DNA from 3 places in the Proteiniphilum sp. genome. Region 1 is predicted to be linked to each of the others. Evidence: riboswitches for the same ligand, from Rfam matches in the RefSeq annotation. Region 1 holds a riboswitch; each other region holds the start of a gene.
What was found. Region 1 has a riboswitch for cobalamin ahead of U2P89_RS15125 (TonB-dependent receptor plug domain-containing protein). Riboswitches for the same ligand answer to the same signal wherever they lie in the genome.
Positions count from the first base shown of each region.

Region 1 (5,270 bases):
GAACAGGAGAGATTTCGATTCGAATCAGCGACCTGCCTGGCATTCTTTCTGAAAAGGAGAGTATGGAATACGGTGTATTGGCATATATCCGTATTCCCCAAACATTGCTCGGGCTAACCATTGGCGGAAGCCTCAGCCTGGCAGGTGCCATATTACAAGGAATTTACCGTAATCCGTTAGTAGAACCTTATACACTTGGCATCTCCGGTGGTGCATCGCTAGGTATCACCTTTGCAATTGTTGCCGGACTCCATCTGCTTAATATCCTATTTCTGCCGTTAGCCGGTTTCCTCGGTGCTTTCGCAACCATCTTCCTGGTATATACCCTCAGCCTCGGAAGGGGTGGGCTCAGTGTCAACCGGATGCTACTGACCGGGGTGATGATTAGCTTCATCGCCTCTTCTTTGATGATGTTCCTTATGTCGATCACTTCTTCGGACAATATCCATGGTATTGTTTTCTGGATGATGGGATCGCTCAATGAAACGAACAGCACCTTGATCACAGTAATGATCGCTCTTTCACTCTTCTGCCTGATCATATCATACCTGTTCGTAATGCCGCTTAATGCTCTCCGACTAGGAGAAGAAAAGGCCAAACACTTAGGATTTAACGCAAACAGCGTAATCCGTATCCTGTTCGTCATCACATCGCTGCTTACCGGAGCATGTATTGCCGTGGCAGGTGTCATCGGATTCGTCGGACTGGTTATCCCGCACATTGTTCGCCTGTGGGTAGGTACCGATTACCGCATACTGCTTATCTCTTCTTTTCTGAGCGGCGGCATATTCCTGATCCTGTGCGATGTAATTGCACGTACTATCATCTCGCCAAACGAGCTGCCTATCGGAGTAATTACCGGTATTGTCGGCGGCATAGTGTTTATCATGTTATTGAGTAATTCGAGACGGAAAGAACTCAGACGATATGATGATTAGTTAATTTTTAACTTTTCACTTTTCACTTTTCACTTTTCACTTTTAATTTTTAATTTTTTCATAACTCATAATTAATAGAATGCCTCCTTTCCTCAATATACAAAACCTCTCCTGCGGATATAACAGCGGCTTCCGGGTACATGACATTAACCTGAAGCTCCCCGAAGGGTCGTTTGCAGGTATCATCGGGCCCAACGGATCCGGGAAAACCACACTGTTCAGGGGTATCTCAGGGACATTGTCGTTAAAAGAGGGAAATATCCTGCTTGAAGGAACTGACCTATCGGAACTCACATGGAGGGAAAAGGCGCAAAAACTCGCCATTGTCTCGCAATTCTCCGAAACAGCAGAACTATCGGTAGAAGAATATGTACTGATGGGACGTCTTCCCTACCGTCAACCATTCCAGTTCTTCGACAGGAAAGAAGATATCGAGATAGCACACCATTATATGCATCTGACCAATACCTATCGTCTGCGCCACAAATCGATGACGGAATTGAGTGGTGGTGAGCGACAAATGGCCAATATTGCCTGCGCCTTATCACAACACCCTCGCTTATTGTTACTTGACGAACCGACATCACACCTTGATATTACCCATCAGATGCAATTCATGAACCTGATCCAACGACTGAACGAAGAGATGAAACTCAGTGTGATGATGATCTTACACGATCTCTCACTTGCTGCCGAGTATTGCGACTTCCTGCTGATGATGAAAAACGGGACAACCTTTTGCCAAGGAGCTCCCGAAGTGGTGATTACCTATGAACATATCGAAAATGTATATGACACGATAGTGATCGTAAAGACTAATCCCATATCAGGTAAACCGGTAGTCTTTCCCGTATCTGAACAGAGGTTACGCAATGGAAAAAAATAAATTATTCCACCAAACAAACCGATCTCCGAATAAACCCTCCAATATTTCATTTCCGAATCCCAAATAAAAACAGTACTTTTGCAGCGCTTTCGGGCACAATGGAATTCGGTAGTTTGCCATAAGCGAAGAAGCCGAAGCTGTACCCGCAGCCGTATGTTCCCTATTTATAGGGTTATCCGACATTTTCAAATGTAAAAGTCACTGTCCCGATAAATCGGGATGGGAAGGCAACGGATAACCGGGAACGAGCCGGAAGACCTGACCGAAAGCATCAGCCATGCAAGCTTTCGGGATAAAAGCAGCGTTGAGATTATTTCCGGCATTTAAATTCTCCCGCATTTAAATTCTCCTTGTATCCGGAATTTCAAAACACTCTCTCCCTCGAAAGTTTATGGTTCAAACGAATGTTTAACTGTAAATTTTTCAACAATGAACAAGAAATTTTTCACCGGTATTTTTGCCTTGCTTTTCACTGGCACACTCCTCTATGCGCAGGATTCTGCCGAACAAACATATGACCTGGAGGAAGTAGTGGTCACCGCTACTCGTATGGGATTACCTTTAAAGAGCGTTCCACAGAAAGTGGAGATCATCGACAGTAAAAAAATAACCACCGTACAGGCTGACAATGCGGCCGACCTGCTTAAACGGACTGTCAACCTTGACATCATACAATATCCCGGCTCTTCATCGGCCATAGGTATGCGTGGGTTCAGCCCTTCCGCCCATAACCGCAACTACACATTGGTGTTGATCGACGGCAAACCGGCCGGGACAACCAATCTCACTTCTATCCCAACCGATTTTATCGAGATGATAGAAGTAGTGAAAGGCCCCTACTCAGTGCTCTATGGATCGGACGCAATGGGTGGCGTGATTAATATCATCACACGCAAACCCGGTGATAGCCGGACTGGCAATATCAGCCTTAGCGCCGGAAATTTCGGGCAGACCAACTTCAACGGATATGCATCGGGAGGCATTTCCGATAACGTTTCTTTAGCACTCGGCTTTTCAAGGAAAGCACAGGATAAAGATTATCGTATCGGGAAAAAGAATCTGATTTCTTTATCGGAAAAAGAGGAATTGATCCTCGACAAAAAATCGTATGGCGATATCATGACCAACAGCCAATACCAGATCAACCAATTCATGGGGAAATTGAATATTGGGTTCAATGACCTCTGGAGTGCCGATCTGTCAGGCATATTCGTCACTTCAAATGACATTGAAATGCCCGGTAACTATTGGCATTCTGAAGGATTGACCAAGAAAGACTTCGACCGGGCCAATATCTCAGTCGATGTCCGTCGCAATACGTTCAATAACACATTGCTTATCTCCCCCTATTATTCTGTTTATAATGAGAGCAATTACGACAACAACACCGATAATGCATTTATCAACTACAAGGAGTCGGTCAAACAATATGGATTGAAGTTAAGCGATACACATACCTGGGGTGATTTCCAATTGATCGGAGGAATCGACCTGGATGCACTGAACGTCTCCTCCGAACGGTTTACAGATAAAATGACACAGACGGATCCTTACCGTCCCGATCATAATAGTTTTGCTTCATCGGTATTTGTACAAGGAGCATACACAAAAGGCAATCTATTTGTCAATGCCGGCCTACGCTATAACTACACCAAATTCACACTGGAAGCAGATGATTTTCTCGGTAACGAAAAGAAGAGTAACAATTATTCCAACTTCAACCCTTCGGTCGGGATCAAATATTTCCTTACACCTATGCTGAACATCCATGCCAGTGCAGGAAACGCTTTCTATATGCCCGACGCCTATAAGATGGCCGGACAATTCGAGGCGGGAGGCATGAAATACAAAGGAAATGAAGACCTGAAAGCTGAGACATCAACTTCATTCGATTTCGGGATGAACATATCCAATAATGAATGGTTGAATTTAGATGTGTCCTACTTTCATGCGTTTTATAAAAATAAGATCGTGAACGAGACAAAATTTGATGAAACGACCAACGACATGCATTTCACCTTTGCGAATGCCACAAATGGGCGCATGAACGGGCTGGAACTTATGTTCTCATCCGATATAGCCAAAGCGCTTGGATCGCAAAACAGCCTGGAACTATATGCAGGTTTCACCCATATGTTCAATAACAAATTTGATGAAATAAGAGGAAAAGGCACACCTGATGAGAAGACGCTGACCAAAGATATACTCTACGTACGCCGCAATACAGGGAACTTCGGTATTACATTTGATACCAACCGCGGTTTTGTAACCCGGCTAAACGCACGCTATATCGGAAAACGGCTGGAACAGGACTGGATGTTTGCCTATGACGAAAATTGGAATCCTACCAGCCTTCGTCCCGATATAAAACCGGAAGATTACTACACCAAGGGCGATTATGAAACAACCGATCAGGTTCTTCAACATTCGGCACATCTGGTTTTTGATTATTCTGCTTACTATAATGTAACCCCGAAAGCACGTGTCGGGATATCAGTATCCAACCTGCTCGATGAAAATTACACCGAAAAAGACGGATACAATATGCCGGGACGTAGTATTATGGGGTCGTTCAGCTATTCATTCTGAAGAAATTAGGTAAATTTGCATCTAAACATGGTGCAAATTGATTTCGCGCACTAAAAAACAACTTAGTGTAAAATAAAACAGAAAAATAATGCGGGAGATTATTTTCATTACAGGCGGACAACGATCAGGCAAAAGCCGATTCGCACAAAAGTTGGCGGAAGAATATTCCTCCAGCCCGTTATATCTTGCCACGGCCCGCCGCTGGGACGATGATTTCGAACAACGTATCCGTCGTCATCAGGCTGACCGGGGTGAACAGTGGGAAACCATCGAAGAAGAGAAATATTTGCGTTCACTCTCACTTGCCGGTCGAACTGTTCTGCTTGACTGCATTACACTGTGGCTGACCAATATCTTCCACGATAACGACTATAATCTCGACGCTGCACTGGAAGAGGCAAAGTCGGAATGGAACGGTTTCATTCAGCAGGATTTCCGGCTAATCGTCGTCAGTAATGAAATAGGAATGGGACTTCATGCTCCCGATGAGGCTTCGCGCCATTTCACCGATCTGCAGGGATGGGTCAACCAGCATATTGCCGCATCGGCCGATAAGGCATACGTGATGGTATCCGGTATTCCATTGCAACTGAAGTGAAGAAAATGGAAAATTCTAACTTCTTTATATGATTAAAAAACATGAACATTGAAACTACACTGCGGCAGAAGATCGACAGCCGTACAAAGCCGGTTGGTTCGCTCGGGAAACTTGAAGAGATTGCTTTTAAGATCGGTAGGATACAACAAACACTGACCCCCGAACTGCGTAATCCGGCCATATTGGTCTTCGCTGCCGATCATGGCATTGCCGACGAGGGGGTAAGCCCCTGCCCGAAAGAGATCACCCATCAGATGGT
Region 1 is NZ_JAXQGC010000059.1:16,492-21,761, forward strand. Features, by position in the region: gene U2P89_RS15115 (FecCD family ABC transporter permease) at 1-938, shown strand, start outside; gene U2P89_RS15120 (ABC transporter ATP-binding protein) at 1,018-1,824, shown strand; cobalamin riboswitch at 1,889-2,106, shown strand; gene U2P89_RS15125 (TonB-dependent receptor plug domain-containing protein) at 2,254-4,413, shown strand; gene U2P89_RS15130 (bifunctional adenosylcobinamide kinase/adenosylcobinamide-phosphate guanylyltransferase) at 4,502-5,011, shown strand; gene cobT (nicotinate-nucleotide--dimethylbenzimidazole phosphoribosyltransferase) at 5,053-5,270, shown strand, end outside.

Region 2 (5,270 bases), on a different contig from region 1:
GCGTTTATCGATCTTTCCGCAATCATTGCATACCGTATTCGGAATATTAAAGGTGAAGTAATTGCACCCTTCTGCGGCTGCTACCCGCAGCAGCTGGCGGTATTGCGCTTTTGAGAGATGTTCTTCTAGGTTCATATGGAGCGCAGATCCGCCTGTCAGGTGCTCGATATAATCGCGTCCATGCAGGCGGAACTTATCGATGACATTCAGGGATGAGTCTTCCACGCGGTAGAAATAGCTGTTGTAACAATCACGGGGTACTGAGTATCCATCCTCCCTGTCCCATTTGGCATGCTTTACACCCACATTTTCGGCAGGGATCATTTCGCAGTTGAACATCAGCTCTTTCGACCGGTATTTTTTATTGTACCTTTCGATGATCCCCAATATTTCCTGTACAAATGCCATGTAGCGGGGATTATGGTTGATTTCGATGCCCAGTGACTCGGCAGCTTCTACCAACCCGTTCACGCCGATGGTCAGGTACTGTCGGCTGATATTGATAAATCCCGCATCGAACAGGGGCAGCATCCCTTTCTGCTGGAACATTTTCAGGTTTTCATTATAAGCGGTCTGTACCTTGTGTGTTAAATCGACCACCTCTTCCAGAAATGCCGTGTAGGATTGTCCGGTACGTTTCGCGAACTGGATGCAGCGGTTCAGGTTGATGGTAAGCACGCTTTTCGAACCGGTGGAGACTCCTCCGGCTCCCAATGTGTAGCTGAACCCGTTGTCCTGAATTTCATTGCGCAGGCGGCAGCAACTCGACAGCGAGTCGGCATTGTCGCTCATGTAGGTGAAGAACGAGTGCCCTTCGGCATACATTTCAGCCGTGAAATCGGCATATTCGGTATCCATCACATCATCCTCTTTCGAGAGCAACGCCATGGTTTCCACTGGGAAGGTGAGTACGGTCTTGGTGCGCTCTTTGTTGAACCACCGCATAAAACGTTTCTGCAGCCAGCTGAGCGATTCCCATACCGGACGTGACCCGTCGGGAAACTGAAATTCGCCGAACAGGTTTTCGAAGTAGTATTTGTCGTAGTAGGAGATATTCCAGAAGACAGCCTGGAAATTACGCGCTCCGGTGGGCTGGTTGATGGAGTAGACGATTTGCTCGAAGCAGTCGGTGATCACCTTGTCGAGGGAGCGTTGGCGCTTAGAGAGGTCGACCACATCCCTGTGGCGTGTAAAATAGTCGTCGCCATACTCTTTGCGGATGAAATAGTCCAGGTACATCAGAAACTCAGGTGTAGCGCAGGCACCGCTCAGCATGCTCGACACCATGAATACCATATTGATGAATCCGCCGCAAAACGATTTCAGGTTGGTCGGCGGTGTAGAGTTCCCGCCGATGGCAAGGGTACCGTTCAGTAGCCAGGGGTACATGGTGATGCTGGCGCAGTAGTTGGCCAGGCTGGTTTCATCGTTTTTATAGATAAAATGCTCGTTCAGCATGCCGATGTATTTGTCCGCCAGTTCCTTCCCGTACATCTCCTTCAGCCGGTCGGTGATCATCTTCCGGTTCAGGTCGATAAAGCTCTTTTTGGGTAGTTCGCCGATAAGCGTGGCGATGTTTTTCTTCTCCACATTGGCATTGGAGTCGAATTTACTTCCCGTGGCAGCATTTTGCGCATCGCAATAATTCATCAGGAAGTTCAGGTTGTCCCGGATCTCACGCGTTTCGGTATGCTTTTGGCGGTAAAGCATATAGGATTTCGCGACAGCAAAATATTTTTCCGCCATCAGCGCTGTTTCCACCTGGTTCTGTATCTCTTCCACGGTCATCCCGTCGGAGATGTGAAGGCGCGAGAGGATAGCGATGAAATCATCTTCGGTAGCGAATGTGCCTACCGAAAGAAATGCTTTTGCAACGGCATTTTCTATCTTTTTAATGGAGAAGGGGACACGTTTACCGTCCCGTTTCAGGATCTGAATTGTTTGGTTTCCCATACGAATTTATTTTTTAGTGTGTGAACAGAGATGTCAATACCATTACACTTTTCGATACGGGAAAACGTTTGCCATTGCGGCGGTAAGCTTATACAGATAGAGCAGTTAAAAAAGGTGTATAAACCTCTGTTTTCGACTCTCTTTTTACCCGAAAGAGATCAAAAAGTGTACACATCTGGCAGGTCTTCTGACTTACTCCTCCTTTTGCGCTTCCTTCCCGGCCTTTCATCAACCCTCTCACAGGGAAGAGGTCAGGCCAGTGGATGTGAGTATTGCGCAAAGGTTTTATGCAGAGCTTACAGCAGCGGGTCTGTTCAGGATTTGCACCTGATTCCCTTTTCATCATTCATTTCGGAGCCGTTTGAAATGAATAACACCAAAATTCAGGGCAAAGATAGGTTATTCTTTTGGGATTTATTCAATAAATTTGTAAAAATGACACAAGAATGTTGTTAAAATACTGGTGTAGGTGGTCTTAATCTATAGCTTGAATTAGTCATGTTTTCCACCTTACAGCGGAATGTTCCCGTGCTTTTTGGGCGGGTTGGTCTCCGTCTTATTGGCCGTCATTTCCAGCGCCTGGATCAATTTGAACCGGGTATCTTTCGGCAGGATGATCTCATCGATATATCCTTTTTCCGCAGCCCGGTAAGGATTGGCAAACAGTTCACCGTATTCGCTCAGCGCTTTTTGCCGTTCCGTCTCGTCGGATGAACGATACAGGATATTCACCGCGCCTGCTGCTCCCATTACCGCAATCTCGGCATTCGGATAGGCTAAATTCACGTCCGCACCCGACTCTTTGGACGCCATGACAACATACGCGCCCCCATATGCTTTACGCGTTATAAGGGTGATCTTCGGGACGGTCGCTTCCACATAGGCAAACACGATCTTGGCTCCGTGACGGATAATACCGTTATGCTCCTGGTCACGCCCGGGAAGAAAACCCGGCACATCCTCGAAAGTAATGATAGGGATGTCGAAACAGTCGCAGAAACGGATGAATCGTGCTGCTTTGTCCGATGCGTCGATATCCAGTACGCCGGCCAGATAAGCCGGTTGATTAGCCACAATCCCTACTGTGCGGCCCCCCATGCGGGCGAATCCTATCACGATATTTTGTGCGAATTGCGACATGATCTCGAAGAAGTAATGTTCGTCCACCACCTCTTCAATGAGTTTCTTCATATCATAAGGAATATTGGGATCGTCGGGAATCAGCGTCTGCAATTTGGGTGATTCTCGATAGATACTGTCGTTTGTAGGCACTATCGGAGGATCTTCCATATTGTTGGAAGGAAGAAAACTCAGCAATTCACGGATCATCATAAGCGTTTCTTCCTCGTCCTCGCCCACAAAATGAGCCACTCCGCTCTTGGATGCGTGGGTAGTTGCCCCGCCCAGCTCTTCCTTGGTCAGTTCTTCATGCGTGACTGTTTTCACCACATCAGGGCCGGTCACAAACATATAGCTTTTCTCTTTCACCATAAAGATGAAGTCGGTAAGCGCCGGGGAATAGCAGGCGCCGCCAGCGCAAGGGCCCAGGATAGCGGAAATCTGGGGTACAACCCCTGAAGCTTTGATATTCTGGTAAAAAATATCGGAATAGCCGCTGAGGGCCATCACTCCTTCCTGGATGCGCGCACCGCCCGAATCGTTCAGGGCAATAATCGGCGCCCCGTTTTTCATAGCGAGTTTCTGTACCTTTACAATCTTATTGGCGTTGGTGCGGCTCAGGGAACCGCCGTACACCGTGAAATCGTAAGCATAGACATACACCAGCCGGCCGTCTATCTTTCCGTAACCGGCCACTACGCCGTCGCCGGGAATACGGCTGTTCTGCATGCCATAGTGGTTACATTCGTGAAGTATGAATTTATCGATTTCGACAAACGTGTTATCGTCCAATAACATATCGATGCGCTCGCGTGCGGTCTGTTTTCCGGCTTGCTTTTGTTTCCCGATTGCTTTCTCTCCACCGCCGGCTTCAGCAGCTCTGTTTTTTTCTTCAAAAGCCTGATATATTTCCTGTAGTGTCATTGCTGTGATTTTTAATTGCTTTTAATTGGTCTTAAAAGATATGAGTAACTGATCGCGGGCTACGGAATCGCCTTCCTCTACGTGGATCTTATCCACAATAGCATTCTGGGCCGCCGTATAAGTGCTCTGCATCTTCATGGCTTCCACCACAATGAGGGGATCGCCCTGTTTTACTTCCATACCTTCGGAAACCATTATTTTTATGATTTTACCCGGCATAGGGGAGGTAATGGTTTCCTGTGCTTCTTCCGGAGTGGATTGACGTCCTCTGATATATTTTTTCTGCGGATTCGACAGTTCGATGTCAAAGTAACGAAAATTGGTGGTGATGGTATATTTCCCTTCCGAATGGCGTACCGATTCGGCGTTGTAGGAACGTCCTTCGTGAAGAATGGAACAGAATCCGTTCTCCGACATTACCACATCGATATCATATATTTTTCCGTCCACTGAGATTTCGACTCTGTTTCCATCTTTGGATATCAGTTCCACCTCACATGTCCTGTTGCCTATTTTAGCTTTCATTCAATATTCAATATTTCAGATTCCAAATTTCAAATTCCATCATTAAAGCATTCTGTTTTCAAATCAGTTTTAACCCACATGGTTGTTTTTTACATTGGCGGGGAATTATATCCTCAAAACTCCTTTTTGTTTACCGAATGCGCGCCAGCGGCTTATGGGAAGATTATCGGCAGGCGATGATGAAGGTGCGTCATTGCTGTTCACTATATGGTCTATATAGGCAGCGATGATGGCCATGTCTTCTATTTCGTTGTTATTTCCGGCACTTTCCTGCAGCTTCTTGCTGTTGTCTTCGATAAAATGGGTGGTATAATTTCCTTTTACGAAATCACGCGTGTCCATAATGCGGCGAAGGTAATCGATATTGGTCTTTACCCCCGTGATCTTATATTCGTATAACACACGGCGCATCCGTTCCAGCGCATAGATGCGGCTGGTTGCCCACACAATCAGTTTACCCAGCATCGAGTCGTAATAGACCGGGATTTCGTATCCATCGTAAATAAAACTGTCCACCCGCACACCTATGCCTTCGGGTGTTTGAATATGTCGGATAATACCGGGCGACGGTGCGAAGTTATTTTCAGGATCTTCAGCGCATATACGGCATTCAATGGCATGACCACGCTGATGTAAATGCTTCTGGCGTAAACGTAGTTTTTTTCCGTTGGCAATATGTATCTGTTCTTTTACCAGGTCGACACCCAGTACCTCTTCAGTAATAGGATGTTCCACCTGGAGGCGGGTAT
Region 2 is NZ_JAXQGC010000037.1:17,473-22,742, forward strand. Features, by position in the region: gene nrdD (anaerobic ribonucleoside-triphosphate reductase) at 1-1,953, opposite strand, end outside; cobalamin riboswitch at 2,113-2,349, opposite strand; gene U2P89_RS08390 (acyl-CoA carboxylase subunit beta) at 2,464-3,996, opposite strand; gene U2P89_RS08395 (biotin/lipoyl-containing protein) at 4,018-4,521, opposite strand; gene accC (acetyl-CoA carboxylase biotin carboxylase subunit) at 4,627-5,270, opposite strand, start outside.
Region 2: another riboswitch for cobalamin. It lies ahead of nrdD (anaerobic ribonucleoside-triphosphate reductase); the one in region 1 lies ahead of U2P89_RS15125 (TonB-dependent receptor plug domain-containing protein).

Region 3 (5,270 bases), on a different contig from region 1:
TTACTTCACCGATATCTTTCAACGCGTGTTCCCGGTTGGCATTATCCTTAAAGAAGAAATAGGGATAACCGCTTTCTTTCTGTGTCTGGGCGATCTTTACCAACAACATGCGGGCATTGAGCCTTTTCTTCCTTACTTTGGGGTTATCGACCAGTTCGGTATACATTGCATTGATATCCATATCGTCGAGGTACTGCCCGTACGCCTGAAACACGGTGTGCGGATAGAACACATAGAACGGTTCATCCTTTTCGGCAAGCTCCATGAACTTGTCGGGGATCACCACTCCGATGGAAAGGGATTTGATACGGACTTTTTCGTCCACATTGATCTTTTTACAATCGAGGAATTCCTCGATATCGGAGTGGAACACGTTCAGGTAAACCGCCCCGGCGCCCGGCCGTTGTCCCAGTTGATTGGCATAGGAGAATACATCCTCTAAAAGCTTCATCACCGGCAATACGCCGCTGGCACGGCCTTCCACTCCTTTTATCGCTTCCGAACGTCCGCGTAGCTTGGAGAGGTTGAGCGAAACGCCCCCGCCGATAGACGAAAGTTTCATGGAAGAATTGATCCCGTAACCGATCCCGTTTAGGCTGTCGCCGATCTCGTCGAGGAAGCATGACACCAACTCTCCGGAGCGTTTCTTGCCGGCATTCAGGAAGGTCGGTGTGGCGGGTTGGTATTCCTGGTTGATAAACAATTCGGCATATTCCATTGCCTTGTTTATATCGCCACGGCCGAGATAAAGCGCAGCACACGCCAACCGGTCCTCATACCGTTCCAGGAATTTCTCCCCGCTATCGTCCCGCAGGGCATAATTCTGGAAGAACTTGAACGCGCTGATATAAGACGGGAAACGGAATTTCTTCTCGTACATCAGGTTGTACACCTCTTTGATCTCTTCGAAGGAATACCATTCCAGCAAATTCTCGTAATAGTTGTTTTCGATCAGATAATCTATTTTTTCTTTCAGCGTATAGAAAAATACGGTGTTTTTATTGACATATTCGAGAAAATAGGAGCGTACCGCCTCTTTGTCCTTCCCGAACTGAAACTCATCATCCTTTTTCACCATTACCTGGTTGTTAAGTAATATCCAGTTTTTTACTTTCATTTGATTAAAATTTAGAGCCAAGAATCAAGATTCAAGAACCAAGACCTTTGATAAATTAAAAATTAAGAGTGAAGAATTAAAAATGATAAAAGGAGTTGACTCTCTCTATAAAGGCATTTACATCCCGTTCCAACCCCGACAGTTCGAATTTCAGCAAGAGCGGTATCCCGTATCTCGTCGCAATCTTGTCGGCTGTCACGGCAAAGTTCGCACCCCAGTTCATATTCCCGCTTGACGAGATGGTTAAGATAAACGGCGAGTTTACCTGCATGAATTGCTCAGTAGAGTAGGGCACCTGGCCTATCTTAGTAGTATAGGTAATAAGGTGGCCGGGGCTTGAAATGATCAAATCTTCAGATATTTTCAGGCATTGCCATCCGGTTCTTGCTGATACCTTACGCACGAAACGTTCCACATTGCCCGTTCTGCTATCATAATAGATTGTCATAGTTGTGCTACCATTGTATTCAACTTCTCCGGATCATAACCCACAATGCGTACTAATTCCTCGCTCCCGTCGACCAGGATAGTAGTGGGAACAGAACGTATTTTATGTTTCATTGCCAATTCCGGACTGTTAAACGGGTTGACAGTTTCAAAAGCAATGTTTTTATCTTCAAGGAATCTCGACACCATCAGGCACGGATTGCAATCTTCTTTTTCAAATTTGACGATCTTTCTCATTTTGATGCAATTTTACAGGTTATTAAATAGTCGATATATGCATAACACACCCTGTCATGCATGGGATAAATAAATATCGGATTGATTTTTTTATTTCTGAACTATTTTTTAAGCCACATGGATAGTGGATAAGTTTTCTTATTCCACACTTGAATAAAAAAATAGTTTAGCTTTATTGCATATTTTCTTTATAAACCCGAAAGAAAATGTATTTCTTCTTTTGGCAGGTCTTCTGACTTACTCTGTTTCCGGCAGCCTTCCCTTTACATATAATAAAAGTGGCAAAAAGAATTGCAGAAACGCTTGAATGAGTTTACAGCAGCGGGTTCTGTTCAGGATTTGCACCTGATTCCCTTTTCATCCCGGTCACGAGGACTCATGATCGGAACACCAAAATTTCCAACAAATATCGAATAAAAAAACGGGATAGACATTTAAAACGGAATATATTTTTCTATGGAATATCGATAAAGTTTATCAAAATGGAAAATTTTCCAATTTAAAATTGGAGTAAAGTTTTCCATTCTAAAAATTACAGAGCGATTTTATTTTTCCAAGTCTTCTGTTTTGTAAAAGTTGCGGATCGTTTTCTGAGTTATTGTTGTCTGCTTTCCAGATATCTGATCAATGCTTCGCTTTTCTCTTTTTCCAGTTTCAACTGTTCTATATCCAGCAGCAAGGAGGAGAGTTCGAACGAGTCGCGTACACCTTTTTTAGCGGCGTCGGTCATTTTGACTGTGATGGTACGGTTACCAATAAATTGAACGGTGAGTGGTCGATCGCGGAAGGTATAGATGAATCCGGCGACTCCGTTTTCACTGTCCCCACTATAGCGGACAATCTCATAAGCTTTGTCCAGGGTATTGAAACGGTAATTCAATCCGTCGGAAGTGACGGGGAGGGTCTCTGCAAAATTACCGTCGTCGGTAGTTACTTTGATTTTGTTATGCTTGATATGGCTTCCAGAAAGGATACTTTCGATAAAGAGTATTCCTTTTTCCCGCACACCCGAGCGGAGTCCATTTCGACTCAGGGAAGAGTGATAGGGGTATGCTTTGGGGTAATACTCTCCAAACTCCTGGTACCGCTCATCGCGTACATAATCGAAAAGGCTGAGCTTGTCATTGAGCTCGGTGTATTTTTCACCAAGCATCGAGTCGCAATAGACAATATTCCGCCTGTTTTCCGCCATGCGTATCTCCTGCATAAGCGCGAACCCGGCGTTGATTTCATCAAAAGATTTAGGAAAAAGAATTTTAATGCTGTCAATCTTCAACTTGGCCAGCGGATAATTACCTTCCTGATATGCTTTTCCCGCCTGGGAAAGATATTCTTTAGCTCCTCTGTTTTTTTCCGAACAGGAAAAAAGGAGAAGTACAGAAAGGGACAGTACAGTGGTCTGAAAAGAAAAACGCATCTCAATAATAGCATTTTATGAACACGGAGGATCGTCCTCCGGCCTTGTTTATCTCTGCAAAATTACAAATATATTCCTCATCAAAAGCTGTTATAAAGCACAATTATTGTAATTTTGCAATTCGTAACAGATAATACGCTGTAATGTAATTACTTCGGCAGGACAGCTATCCCACAGTCCGTAAAGGGAACCCTTTGCTTTAACGGCAGGGACAGGCGGCAAGTTACGAAAAACCAGACATATAAAAAAAATATTTATGGAGATATTGCAGGAAGAAATACAGGCGCACCTAAACAAAAAGATTTTCAAATTGATTTCAGAAACAGCCGATGAAATGGGAGTGGCATGTTACCTGATCGGTGGTTATGTACGTGATTTCTTTCTATACCGCCCGTCGAAAGATATCGACGTGGTGGCTGTCGGCCAGGGGATCGAGTTGGCAAAAGCAGTATCTGAAAAACTGGGCAAGAAAAGCCGGATTTCCGTTTTCAAAAACTTTGGTACAGCACAGATAAAGTACAAAGAGTACGAAATTGAGTTCGTAGGTGCCAGGAAAGAATCTTACCGTCTGGATTCGCGTAAACCTATCGTGGAGGACGGCACATTGGAAGATGACCAGCGGAGGCGTGATTTCACCATCAATGCCATGGCTTTCTGCCTGAACGGGAACCGATACGGAGAACTGCTGGATCCTTTTAACGGGATGCAGGACCTGGAAGATTTGGTTATACGCACGCCTCTCGATCCGGACATCACTTTCAGCGACGATCCCCTGCGGATGATGCGTGCCATCCGGTTTGCCAGCCAACTAGGGTTCGATATCCATCCCGACACATTTGATGCTATCGGCCGCAATAAAGAGCGTATATCTATCCTCTCGATGGAACGGGTGATCGATGAACTCAACAAAATCATTCTCTCGCCCAAACCCTCCGTGGGATTCATCCTATTGGAAAAGGCCGGCCTCCTCGATATCATTTTCCCTGAGCTGACAGCGCTGAAGGGAGCCGAAACCAAAGACGGGGTAGGGCACAAGGACAATTTTTACCATACCCTTACTGTATTGGACAATATTGCACGGCAGACAGATAACCTTTGGCTGCGCTGGTCAGCGCTTCTCCACGACATCGCCAAGCCTGCCACAAAAAGGTGGGATCCACGGCTCGGGTGGACATTCCATAACCATAATTATATAGGTGAAAAGATGGTGCCTAAGATCTTCCGGAGAATGAAGTTGCCCCAGAATGAAAAGATGAAGTATGTGCAGAAAATGGTTTCACTCCATATGCGTCCCATGCAACTGGTGGAAGAGGAGGTGACAGACTCGGCGGTACGGCGCCTGTTGTTTGACGCCGGGGATGATATCGACGACCTGATGACGCTTTGCGAGGCCGATATCACATCGAAGAATCCGGAAAAGGTACGCCGGTTTCTCAACAACTTCAAGGTCGTGCGGAGAAAACTGGAAGAGATAGAGGAGAAAGACCGGGTACGCAATTTCCAGCCTCCGGTGGATGGAAATGAAATCATGGAGATCTTCGGTCTCCCGCAATGCCGGGAGATAGGGCTCCTTAAATCAGCCATCAAGGAAGCGATATTGGAGGGGGAAATACCTAACGAGAGGGAGGCCGCTTTTCAGTTTATGCTAAAAAAGGCTGCGGAAATGGGGTTAGGGCCAAGTGAAGAATGAAGAGTGGAATATAAACTTTTTGACCCGTAAAATGTTGTAATGAGGTAAATTTCTTAGGTTGTATCAATTTTATACATTCTCACAAATGGAAGTAAATTCCGCGTTTTGGATAGGATTCATCATCCTCATTATCGCATTATTATTGCTCGACATGTTTGCCTTTCACAAAAAAGGTGAAGTGGTCAACGTGAAGAAAGCATTATGGCTGAGTTTTTTTTGGATTTCCCTCGCACTTATTTTTAATGCGGGGATTTATTTTGTCTTCGGTAAAGAACCGGCCCTCGAATTTTTCACGGCCTATCTGATTGAAAAATCATTGAGTGTGGACAATCTTTTTGTCTTTATACTCATTTTCACTTCAT
Region 3 is NZ_JAXQGC010000037.1:26,282-31,551, forward strand. Features, by position in the region: gene nrdE (class 1b ribonucleoside-diphosphate reductase subunit alpha) at 1-1,117, opposite strand, end outside; gene nrdI (class Ib ribonucleoside-diphosphate reductase assembly flavoprotein NrdI) at 1,194-1,565, opposite strand; gene U2P89_RS08420 (thioredoxin family protein) at 1,562-1,801, opposite strand; cobalamin riboswitch at 2,006-2,211, opposite strand; gene U2P89_RS08425 (hypothetical protein) at 2,397-3,218, opposite strand; gene U2P89_RS08430 (CCA tRNA nucleotidyltransferase) at 3,475-4,908, shown strand; gene U2P89_RS08435 (TerC family protein) at 4,994-5,270, shown strand, end outside.
Region 3: another riboswitch for cobalamin. It lies ahead of U2P89_RS08420 (thioredoxin family protein); the one in region 1 lies ahead of U2P89_RS15125 (TonB-dependent receptor plug domain-containing protein).